One region of the Streptomyces sp. NPDC001137 genome, then DNA from elsewhere that is predicted to be linked to it. Evidence: riboswitches for the same ligand, from Rfam matches in the RefSeq annotation. Region 1 holds a riboswitch; the other holds the start of a gene.
The links. Region 1 has a riboswitch for S-adenosylmethionine ahead of thrC (threonine synthase). Riboswitches for the same ligand answer to the same signal wherever they lie in the genome.

Region 1 (5,099 bases):
GCACCACCGTCGACCGCGATGAAGCCGTACCCCTTCTCCGCGTTGAACCACTTGACGGTGCCCTGAGCCATGCCTAACTCCCCTATTACTGGCCCTTGCACAGATCCACACTTCGCGGATCCGGGTCAGACCTCACCCCCCACGGTTGGGGGCGTGCGCCGGAACGCGTCGACCGCGGCTGAATGTATCTGTCCAACTGCCGTCTGCAACAGGTCAATCGGACGAGAATTCCGGGCACGACCGGTCGGGAATTTACGGAGAATTCGCCTGAATTCAGGGCAAGTCGGGCCCCATAAATGGAGCATAAGGCGCAAAAAACCTGCACACTTTGGCTACTTCTCGCTGCCCGAGAAGCAGGAACTCATATGCATGCGGCAAGCGGAGTCGTGCAGGTTCCCCAACTGTACCGTGCTCAACCATGCAGAATTGCCCCCTCCGCTTCTCTCACGGAGGGGGCAATTCGATGAACTCTCGGTAATCAGCGTTACCGACGGTAATAATCGGTCGTCCGACCTGTTTCGCTCAGCCTCCGGCCACGGCCGGAATGATCGAGACGCCCGCCCCGTCCGGAGTCGCCGTCTCCAGCCCCTGCTCGAACCGCACGTCGTCGTCGTTCACGTACACGTTGACGAAGCGGCGCAGCTTCCCCTGGTCGTCGAGAACGCGAGCGGCGATCCCGGTGTGGTTCTTCTCGAGATCGGCGATGACCTCGCCGAGGGTGCCGCCTTCGGCGGTGACCTCGGCCTGCCCGCCGGTGTAGGTGCGGAGAATGGTGGGGATGCGGACGTTGACGCTCACGATGAACCTCCGGTCAGGGAAACGGGCCTTTGTCTTTGGGGGCGCGGGGCCGTGTCGATTTGCGGCTCCGCCGCGGGGCGCGACCAGCCCCCACCGGCCCGCAGACGAACAACTACCTGCTAGGCGAGCCCCGCCTCACGGAACGACTCAAGGCTCGGGCGAATCGTCGCGGTGAGCCCCGTACCGGCCACCGCGTCGAGGGTCTTGAGGCCATCACCCGTGTTCAGCACGACGGTCGTGAGGGCGGGGTCGAGAACACCGTTCTCGATCAACTTGCGGGTCACACCCACGGTCACCCCACCGGCGGTCTCCGCGAAGATCCCCTCGGTCTTGGCGAGCAGCCGAATCGCATCCACGATCTGCTCGTCGTTCACGTCCTCCACCGCCCCACCGGTACGCCGGGCAATGTCGAGAACATAAGGACCATCCGCCGGGTTGCCGATGGCCAGCGACTTGGCGATCGTGTTCGGCTTCTGCGGCCGCACCACGTCGTGCCCGGCCTTGTACGCGACGGAGACAGGGCTGCACCCTTCCGCCTGCGCCCCGAAGATCTTGTACGGCTTGTCCTCGACGAGCCCCAGCTTGATCAGCTCCTGCAGCCCCTTGTCGATCTTCGTGAGCTGAGAGCCGGAGGCGATCGGCACGACCAGCTGGTCCGGCAGCCGCCAGCCGAGCTGCTCGCAGATCTCGTACGCCAGGGTCTTGGAGCCCTCGGCGTAGTACGGCCGCAGGTTGACGTTGACGAAGCCCCAGCCCTCGCCGGCCGGGTCGCCGATCAGCTCGGAGCAGAAACGGTTCACGTCGTCGTAGTTGCCGTCGATGCCGACGAGCTCGCCGCCGTAGACCGCGGCCATGACGACCTTGCCCTGCTCCAGGTCGTGCGGGATGAACACGCAGGACCGGAAGCCGGCGCGGGCGGCCGCGGCACCCACCGCACCGGCCAGGTTGCCGGTCGACGAGCAGGACAGGGTGGTGAAGTTGAAGGCGCGGGCGGCCTCGATGGCCTGGGCGACGACCCGGTCCTTGAAGGAGTGCGTCGGGTTGCCGGAGTCGTCCTTGACGTACAGACCCCCGGTCACGCCCAGCTCGCGGGCGAGGTTGTCGGCCTTGACCAGCTTGGTCCAACCGGGGTTGATGTTGGGCTTGTCGGCCACGTCCGCCGGGACGGGCAGCAGGGGCGCGTAACGCCAGATGTTCGCGGGACCCGCCTCGATCTGCTTGCGGAGCTCCTCGGTGTCGTAGGCCGAGAAGTCGTACGCGATCTCGAGCGGGCCGAAACACTCCTCGCAGGCGAAGACCGGGCCGAGGGGCACCTGGTGACCGCACTCGCGGCAGGAGAGCGCCGCGGCGGGACCGAGGTCGACGGTCGTGGAGTCGGTGGTGCTTGCAACAGTCTGCGCAGCCATGTGAGGCGAGGCCCTTTCTCCTCATCTTCCTCACGACGCATCTCGCCGTGAGACGGATTTGGCACCTTCCCTAGCCGGGAGCCTCGCGGAACGATCAGCATCGATCGGTACGAGACCGGCTGGAGGGTTGCCGGGGCTTCATCGGGCCGTATCCCTCTGCCCCTCTGGATGAGCGGTATGCGGTTGTAAACGCCGGGCGACCCCCGACATGCGATGGTCACCAGCGTTGTTCAAGACTGTAACCGAAGGCCAGGACAGTTGAGATAGCCGTCCGAACCGCGAGATGGATCATCTGATGATCCGGTATCGCCGAGAGAACGCAGAGGAGCCGCCTACGTGCTGGAAGAAGTCGAGCGCTGGCTGACCACCCGCTCCTGGTCGCTGACCGATCGCCCGCTGCACAAGATCCTGGCCGCAAAGCAGCGCACGGGCCAGTCGGTCAGTGTCGTGCTGCCCGCGCTCAACGAGGAGGAGACGGTCGGCGACATCGTCGCGATCATCCGTCACGACCTCATGCAGCAGGTCCCGCTGGTCGACGAGATCGTCGTCGTCGACTCCGGATCCACCGACCGTACGTCCGAGGTCGCCGCGGCGGCCGGGGCCAGGGTCGTCCACCGCGACGACATCCTGCCCCGCATCCCGACCGTCCCCGGCAAGGGCGAGGTGCTGTGGCGCTCGCTCCTGGTCACGAGCGGGGACATCGTCTGCTTCATCGACGCCGACCTGAAGGAGTTCTCCTCCGACTTCGTCTCCGGGATCGTCGGCCCGCTGCTCACCGACCCGGGGGTCGACCTCGTCAAGGGCATGTACGACCGTCCGCTGGCCGGCGCGCAGGGCCAGGGCGGCCGGGTCACCGAGCTGATGGCGCGCCCCCTGCTGAACATGCACTGGCCGCAGCTGGCGGGCTTCGTGCAGCCGCTCGGCGGCGAGTACGCGGCCCGGCGCAGCCTGCTGGAACAGCTGCCGTTCCCCGTCGGGTACGGCGTCGAGCTGGGCATGCTGGTCGACGCCCTGCACCTGGTGGGCCTCGACGCACTCGCCCAGGTGGACGTCGGGGTGCGCAAGCACCGCCACCAGGACGGGCAGGCGCTGGGCCGGATGTCCGCCGCGATCTACCGCACGGCACAGCTGCGGCTGGCCCGCGGCCATCTCATCCGTCCCTCCCTCACCCAGTTCGAACGGGGCGAGGACGGCTTCGAGCCGCGCACCTACTCCGTGGACACGGAGGAGCGGCCGCCGATGGTGGAGATCGCGGAGTACGCGTCGCGCAAGGTCGCCTGAGGCTGCGCGTTACGCGGTGCGGGCGGTGTATACGGTCCACCCGCAGAGCCCAGCCGTACGTTTGAGCGTTTCCGGGCCGGGCTAGGTTGAGGCGTATGGCTTCCACGCACTCCGCTGGTCATCAGGTGCTGGTCGCGTCCAACCGCGGCCCGGTCTCGTACGAAGTGCAGGAGGACGGCTCGCTGGCCGCCAGGCGCGGTGGCGGCGGGCTGGTCTCCGGCCTGTCCGCGATCGGGCCCGACGCGGACGCCCTGTGGGTGTGTTCGGCGCTGTCCGACGGCGACCGCGAGGCGGTACGGCGCGGGGTCGGCGAGGACGGTGTGCGGATGCTGGACATCCCGGCCGGTGTGCACGCCGACGCGTACAACGGCATCGCGAACTCGGTGCTGTGGTTCGTGCACCACATGCTGTACCAGACCCCGCTCGAGCCGGTCTTCGACGCGGAGTTCCGGCGGCAGTGGGCCTCGTACGAGACCTACAACCGCGCCTTCGCCGAGGCGCTCGCCCAGGAGGCGGCCGAGGGCGCGGCGGTGCTGGTGCAGGACTATCACCTGTGTCTGGTGCCGGGGATGCTGCGGGAGTTGCGGCCGGACCTCAGGATCGGGCACTTCTCGCACACTCCGTGGGCGCCGGTGGACTACTTCCGGATGCTGCCGGACGACATCGCCGAGCAGCTGCTGCACGGCATGCTGGGCGCCGACCGGCTGGGCTTTCTGACCCGGCGCTGGGCGGACGCGTTCACCGCGTGCGCCTCGGCGGTGGTGGGCGGCCTCGGCGGCACCCGGATCGGCGTGCACGGCCTCGGCGCGGACGCGGACTTCCTGCGCAAGCGGTCGCACGAGGCCGATGTGGCCGAGCGGATGGCCGCGCTGAAGGAGGAGATCGGCGCCGGCCGCAAAACGGTGGTGCGGGTCGACCGCACCGAGCTGTCGAAGAACATCGTGCGCGGGCTGCTGGCGTACCGGCAGCTGCTGGAGGGCCGCCCCGAGTGGCGGGAGCGGGTCGTGCACGTCGCGTTCGCCTACCCCTCCCGGCAGGACCTCGCCGTGTACCGCGACTACACGGCCGAGGTGCAGCGGGTGGCCGAGGAGATCAACTCCCGCTTCGGGACGCCGGGTTGGACACCGGTCGTGCTGCACGTCAAGGACGACTTCGCGCGCTCGCTGGCCGCTTACCGGCTGGCCGACGTGGCCCTCGTCAACCCGATCCGGGACGGCATGAACCTGGTGGCGAAGGAGGTGCCGGTCGTCTCCGACGAGGGCTGCGCGCTGGTGCTGTCGCGGGAAGCGGGTGCCTACGCCGAGCTGGGCGAGGACGCGATCACGGTGAATCCGTACGACGTGATCGGGACGGCGGAGGCGCTGCACGCCGCGTTGAGCCTGCCGGCGGCTGAGCGGGCCGAGCGCAGCAAGCGGCTTGCTGCTGCGGCTACGGCGTTGCCGCCGGCGCAGTGGTTTCTTGAGCAGCTGGAGGCCTTGCGCGGCTGAGGCTGGGGGCTGCCGCCCCCAGACCCCCGCCTTTCGGCCCTTGAAGGGCCTTGTCCTCAAACGCCGGACGGGCTGACATGCCCCGCCAGGGCTCGCAGTAGGCGTACGACCCCCTCCGGGCCGTCCA
Region 2 (5,099 bases), on a different contig from region 1:
TGCCGCTGCGCTTCCCCGCCTGGGTCGTGCTGCCCTTCTGGGCGGCCCTGCAGTGGCTGGCGGCCGGGCGTGCGGCGACGGGACCGGGGGTGGCCTATCTGGCCCACCTGGTGGGCTTCGGCCTGGGCTTCGTCTACGCCTGGGTGCGGTTCGGCCGTACCACTAGAGTGAGGTCCACCCCAGCTCCGGCCCCCGAGGGAGAGAACCAGCCGTGATCACCGCGATCGTCCTCATCAAGACCAGCGTGGACCGGATCCCCGAGATCGCGGAGCGGATCGCTTCGCTGGAGAGCGTGAGTGAAGTTTTCTCCGTGACCGGGACGTATGACCTGATCGCGATGGTTCGGGTGAAGCAGCATGAGGATCTTGCCGATGTGATCCCTGGCAGCATCAGCAAGATCCCTGGCGTCGAGGCCACCGATACGCACGTCGCGTTTCGTACGTACTCGCAGCATGACCTTGAGGCCGCGTTTGCCATCGGGTTGGATTCGTGATCGACGCCTAGGCGTCTGCGGGGCGCGGTTCGTGTGCGACTGCCAGTCCGTTGTGGCTGGTCGCGCAGTTCCCCGCGCCCCTGAAAACGAAAAGCCGCTGCCCCTGAGGGGGCTGGATCACACCGCCGGGACGCAGCGGCCGTCCTCTGTGCGGTACTGCCACTTCGCGCCGTCCGTCACCAGCTCCTTGACGGCGGTGACGAAGCGCTCGACGTGTTCGTCGGGGGTGCCGGCGCCGAAGCTGACTCGGATGGCGTTGAGGGACTTCTCGCCGGGGGCGGCCTCGGGGGCGCCGCACTCGCCCTGGGTCTGGGGGTCGGTGCCGAGGAGGGTGCGCACCAGCGGGTGGGCGCAGAAGAGGCCGTCGCGGACGCCGATGCCGTACTCGGCGGAGAGCGCGGCGGCGAAGTGCGAGCTGTTCCAGCCCTCGACGACGAAGGAGAGCACGCCGACCCGGGGCGCGTCGTCGCCGAACAGGGACAGCACCTTGACCTGCGGGACCTCTGCCAGGCCCGCGCGGACCTTCTCGATCAGGTGCTGCTCGCGGGCGACCAGGGTGTCGAAGCCGGCCTCGGTGAGCGCCTTGCAGGCGGAGGCGATGGAGTAGGCGCCGATCACGTTCGGGGAGCCGGCCTCGTGGCGGGCGGCGCTGTCGTGCCACTCCACGTCGACGCCGCCGTCCTCGCGCCGGGTGACCTTGCGGCTGGCGCCGCCGCCCGCGAGGTAGGGGTCGGCGGCCTGGAGCCAGTCCGCGCGGCCGGCCAGTACGCCGGAGCCGAAGGGCGCGTACAGCTTGTGGCCGGAGAAGGCGACCCAGTCGACGTCGAGGTCCTGCACGGAGACGGGGTGGTGCGGGGCGAGCTGGGCGGCGTCCAGGACGGTACGGGCGCCGTGCGCGTGGGCCGCGGTCGCCAGCTCGCGCACCGGCCACAGCTCGCCGGTGACGTTGGAGGCACCGGTGACGCAGACCAGGGCGGGACCGTAGGGGTCTCGGTCGGCGAGGGCGCGCTCCAGGGTCTCGACGGCCTGCCGCGGGGTGCGCGGGGCGTTGAGGTAGGTGACCCGGGCGTCCTTCCAGGGCAGCAGGCTGGCGTGGTGCTCGGTCTCGAAGACGAAGACCTGGCAGTCGGCCGGAAGGGCCCGCGCCAGCAGATTGAGGGAGTCCGTGGTCGAGCGGGTGAAGATCAGCTGGTCGTCGGCGCGGCAGTCGAGGAACTCGGCGACCGTCCTGCGGGCGTTCTCGAACAGGTCGGTGGAGAGCTGCGAGAGGTAGCCGGCGCCGCGGTGGACGCTGCCGTAGTAGGGGGCGTAGGCCGCGACGTCGTCCCACACCCGCTGGAGGGCCGGGGCGCTGGCCGCGTAGTCGAGTGCCGCATAGGTGACTTCGCCGCCCGTGACGAGCGGGACGGTGACATCCCGGCCCAGAACGGGCAGCGGGGCACAGACGGAGGTGGCGGCGGCAGCGGTGGAGACAGACATGGCGGAACTCCCGTGTAAGCAGGTGGAATTCGCCCCGCGAGCGGCATGGCTCAAGCAGGGGCGTGAGGGGAAAAGGGGATGCGGAGGCGGGGCTCTGCGGCCCTATCGCATTCGCTTGCTCACGGAAGGCTCCTCGACGACCAGGACCCCTGGTTGCTCGAGGGGTCCGCGCTTGCCGTAGACCTCGCTGCCTACGGCCTGGTCTTCACCCGGGGCACCCCGCCACGGACGGAGGGTTGCCGGACAGTCGGCCGGGGCCTCATGACTGTCACTCATGACCTGGACAGGAACGTACGTGAAGTGATCGCGGTCCCGCAACTCCTGTCCGGATTGCGGGACCGCGGTCCTCTGCTAGGCGTTGCTGACAGCCACCCAGCGCTCCAGCGCCCGCTTGGCCGCGCCGGAGTCGATCGACTCCGCCGCCTTGTCCATGCCGGCCCGGATCTGCTCGGCCAGCGTCCCGGGACCCGGGTCGAGGGCCACGAGGGCCGCCGCCGAGTTCAGGAGTACGGCATCCCGTACGGGGCCCTTCTCGCCGTCGAGGAGCCTGCGGGCGACCTCCGCGTTGTACGACGGGTCGCCGCCGCGCAGGGCCTGAACCGGGACCAGTTCGAGACCGACGTCACGGGGGTCGAAGGTCTCCTCGGTGACCTTGCCCTCGCGGACGACCCAGACGCGTGAGGTGGCCGTCGTCGTCAGCTCGTCGAAGCCGTCGTCGCCGCGGAAGACGAGGGAGGAGTTGCCGCGCTCGGCGAGGACGCCGGCGATGAGCGGCGCCAGGCGCGGGTCGGCGACACCGACCGCCTGTGCCCTCACCTTCGCCGGGTTGGTCAGCGGACCGAGGGCGTTGAAGGTCGTCCGGATGCCCAACTGCCCTCGGGCGGCGGCCACATGACGCAGCGCCGGGTGGAACTTGATGGCGAAGCAGAAGGTGATGCCGGCTTCCTCCGCGACCTCCGCCACCCGCTTCGGCGTCAGTTCCAGATTGACGCCCAGCTTCTCCAGCACGTCCGAGGCGCCGGAGGCCGAGGAGGCGGCCCGGTTGCCGTGCTTGACGACCTTCGCGCCCGTGCCCGCGATGACGATCGCCGACATGGTGGAGATGTTCACCGTCTTCGCGCCGTCACCGCCCGTTCCGACGATGTCGACGGTCCGCCCCGGCACCTCGATCACGTTCGCGTGCTCGTACATCGTCCGGACGAGCCCGGTGATCTCCTCGACGGTCTCGCCCTTCGCGCGCAGCGCCACCGCGAACCCGGCGATCTGGGCGTCGGTCGCCTCACCGCGCATGATCAGGTCCATCGCCCAGGCGGTGTCGTCGGCGCTGAGGTCGTGGCCGTCCAGCAGGCCGTTCAGCAGCAGGGGCCAGGAACGGCCCGCCGCGGTGTCGCCTCCAGCGGGGGTCACAGCGCTCATAAGGCCGCTCCTGGTCGTCGTAGTGGAAGAGAACGAGTGTGAGGCCACCCTATCCAGCTCAGGGCATGGAAAAGGGCCCCCGTCCGAAGACCGGACGGGGGCCCTTCTGCCGTGGCGTGGCGAGCCGCAGCGATCAGTGGTGGCCGTGGCCGCTCGTGATCTCCCTGTACTCCTCGACGGTCGGCTTCGGAATCTGGGACTCCTCGCCGTAGTACGCCTCGCTGAGCTTGGCGCGCAGTCGCTCGGAGCCCTTGACCTTGCGCTCGACGCCGTTCTCGTCGACCGTCGGGCCGATCTGGGCCGGCTTGTACTGCTCGTGCGCCGTGAGGGTGTGCAGGGCGTCCTGGCTGAGCGGCTCGTGCACCTCGATGAACTCACCGTGCGGCAGGCGCTTGATGATGCCCGACTCGCGGCCGTGCAGCACCTTGTCCTTGTCGCGGCGCTGGAGGCCGAGGCAGATCCGCTTGGTGGCGATGAACGTGAGCACCGGCACGACGAAGAAGCTGACGCGCACGAACCAGGTGATCGCGTTGATCGACAGGTGGAAGTGCGTGGCCCACAGGTCGTTGCCGCCACCGATCATCAGCACGAAGTACCAGGAGACCCACGCGGCACCGAACGCGGTACGCGTCGGGGCGTTGCGCGGACGGTCCAGGATGTGGTGCTCGCGCCGGTCGCCGGTGACCCAGGACTCGATGAACGGGTAGACCGCGATCGCGACCAGGACCAGCGGGAAGACCACCAGCGGGATGAACACGCCCAGGACGAGCGTGTGGCCCCAGAGGTTGATCTCCCAGCCCGGCATCACACGGATCAGGCCCTCGGAGAAGCCCATGTACCAGTCGGGCTGGGCGCCGGTGGACACCTGGTCCGGACGGTAGGGGCCCATGGCCCAGATCGGGTTGATCGAGGCGATCGCCGCGATGGCCGTGATGACGCCGAAGACCAGGAAGAAGAAGCCGCCGGCCTTCGCCATGTACACCGGCAGCAGCGGCATGCCGACGACGTTGTTGTTCGTCTTTCCGGGGCCCGCGAACTGCGTGTGCTTGTGGTAGAAGACCAGGATCAGGTGGCCCACCATCAGGCCGAGCATGATGCCCGGCAGCAGCAGGATGTGGACCGAGTAGAACCGGGCCACGAAGTCGCCGCCCGGGAACTCGCCGCCGAAGAGGAACATCGACAGGTACGTGCCGACGATCGGCACGGACAGGATCGCGCCCTCCATGAAGCGGACACCGGTGCCGGAGAGCAGGTCGTCCGGGAGCGAGTAGCCGGTGAAGCCGGTGAACATGCCCAGGACGAGCAGCAGGAAGCCGAACACCCAGTTGACCTCACGCGGCTTGCGGAACGCGCCGGTGAAGAACACACGCATCATGTGCACGAACATGCCCGCGAGGAAGATCAGCGCGGCCCAGTGGTGGATCTGCCGGATCAGCAGACCACCGCGCACATCGAAGGAGATGTGCAGGGTCGAGTTGAACGCCTCGGACATCATCTGACCCTGCAGCGGGATGTAGCTGCCGTGGTACTCCACCTCGTTCATCGACGGGTGGAAGAACAGCGTCAGATACACACCCGTGAGGATGAGGATGATGAAGCTGTACATGCACACTTCGCCCAACATGAACGACCAGTGGTCGGGGAAGATCTTGCGCATGTTGGTCTTGGCCAGGGAGTAGATCCCCAGCCGGCCGTCGGCCCAGTCGGCGAC

Region 2: linked by a shared signal. The riboswitch ahead of ABT254_RS16995 (aminotransferase class V-fold PLP-dependent enzyme) and the one ahead of thrC (threonine synthase) in region 1 are both predicted to bind S-adenosylmethionine.

Annotation. Positions count from the first base shown of each region.
Region 1 is NZ_JBEPBA010000026.1:145,988-151,086, reverse strand. Features, by position in the region: gene ABT254_RS37810 (cold-shock protein) at 1-71, opposite strand, end outside; gene ABT254_RS37805 (MoaD/ThiS family protein) at 523-798, opposite strand; gene thrC (threonine synthase) at 918-2,204, opposite strand; SAM riboswitch class I at 2,223-2,379, opposite strand; gene ABT254_RS37795 (glucosyl-3-phosphoglycerate synthase) at 2,541-3,485, shown strand; gene ABT254_RS37790 (alpha,alpha-trehalose-phosphate synthase (UDP-forming)) at 3,581-4,972, shown strand; gene otsB (trehalose-phosphatase) at 5,029-5,099, opposite strand, start outside.
Region 2 is NZ_JBEPBA010000007.1:323,516-328,614, forward strand. Features, by position in the region: gene ABT254_RS16985 (rhomboid family intramembrane serine protease) at 1-215, shown strand, start outside; gene ABT254_RS16990 (Lrp/AsnC family transcriptional regulator) at 212-493, shown strand; gene ABT254_RS16995 (aminotransferase class V-fold PLP-dependent enzyme) at 611-1,972, opposite strand; SAM riboswitch class IV at 2,136-2,252, opposite strand; gene trpD (anthranilate phosphoribosyltransferase) at 2,324-3,388, opposite strand; gene qcrB (cytochrome bc1 complex cytochrome b subunit) at 3,522-5,099, opposite strand, start outside.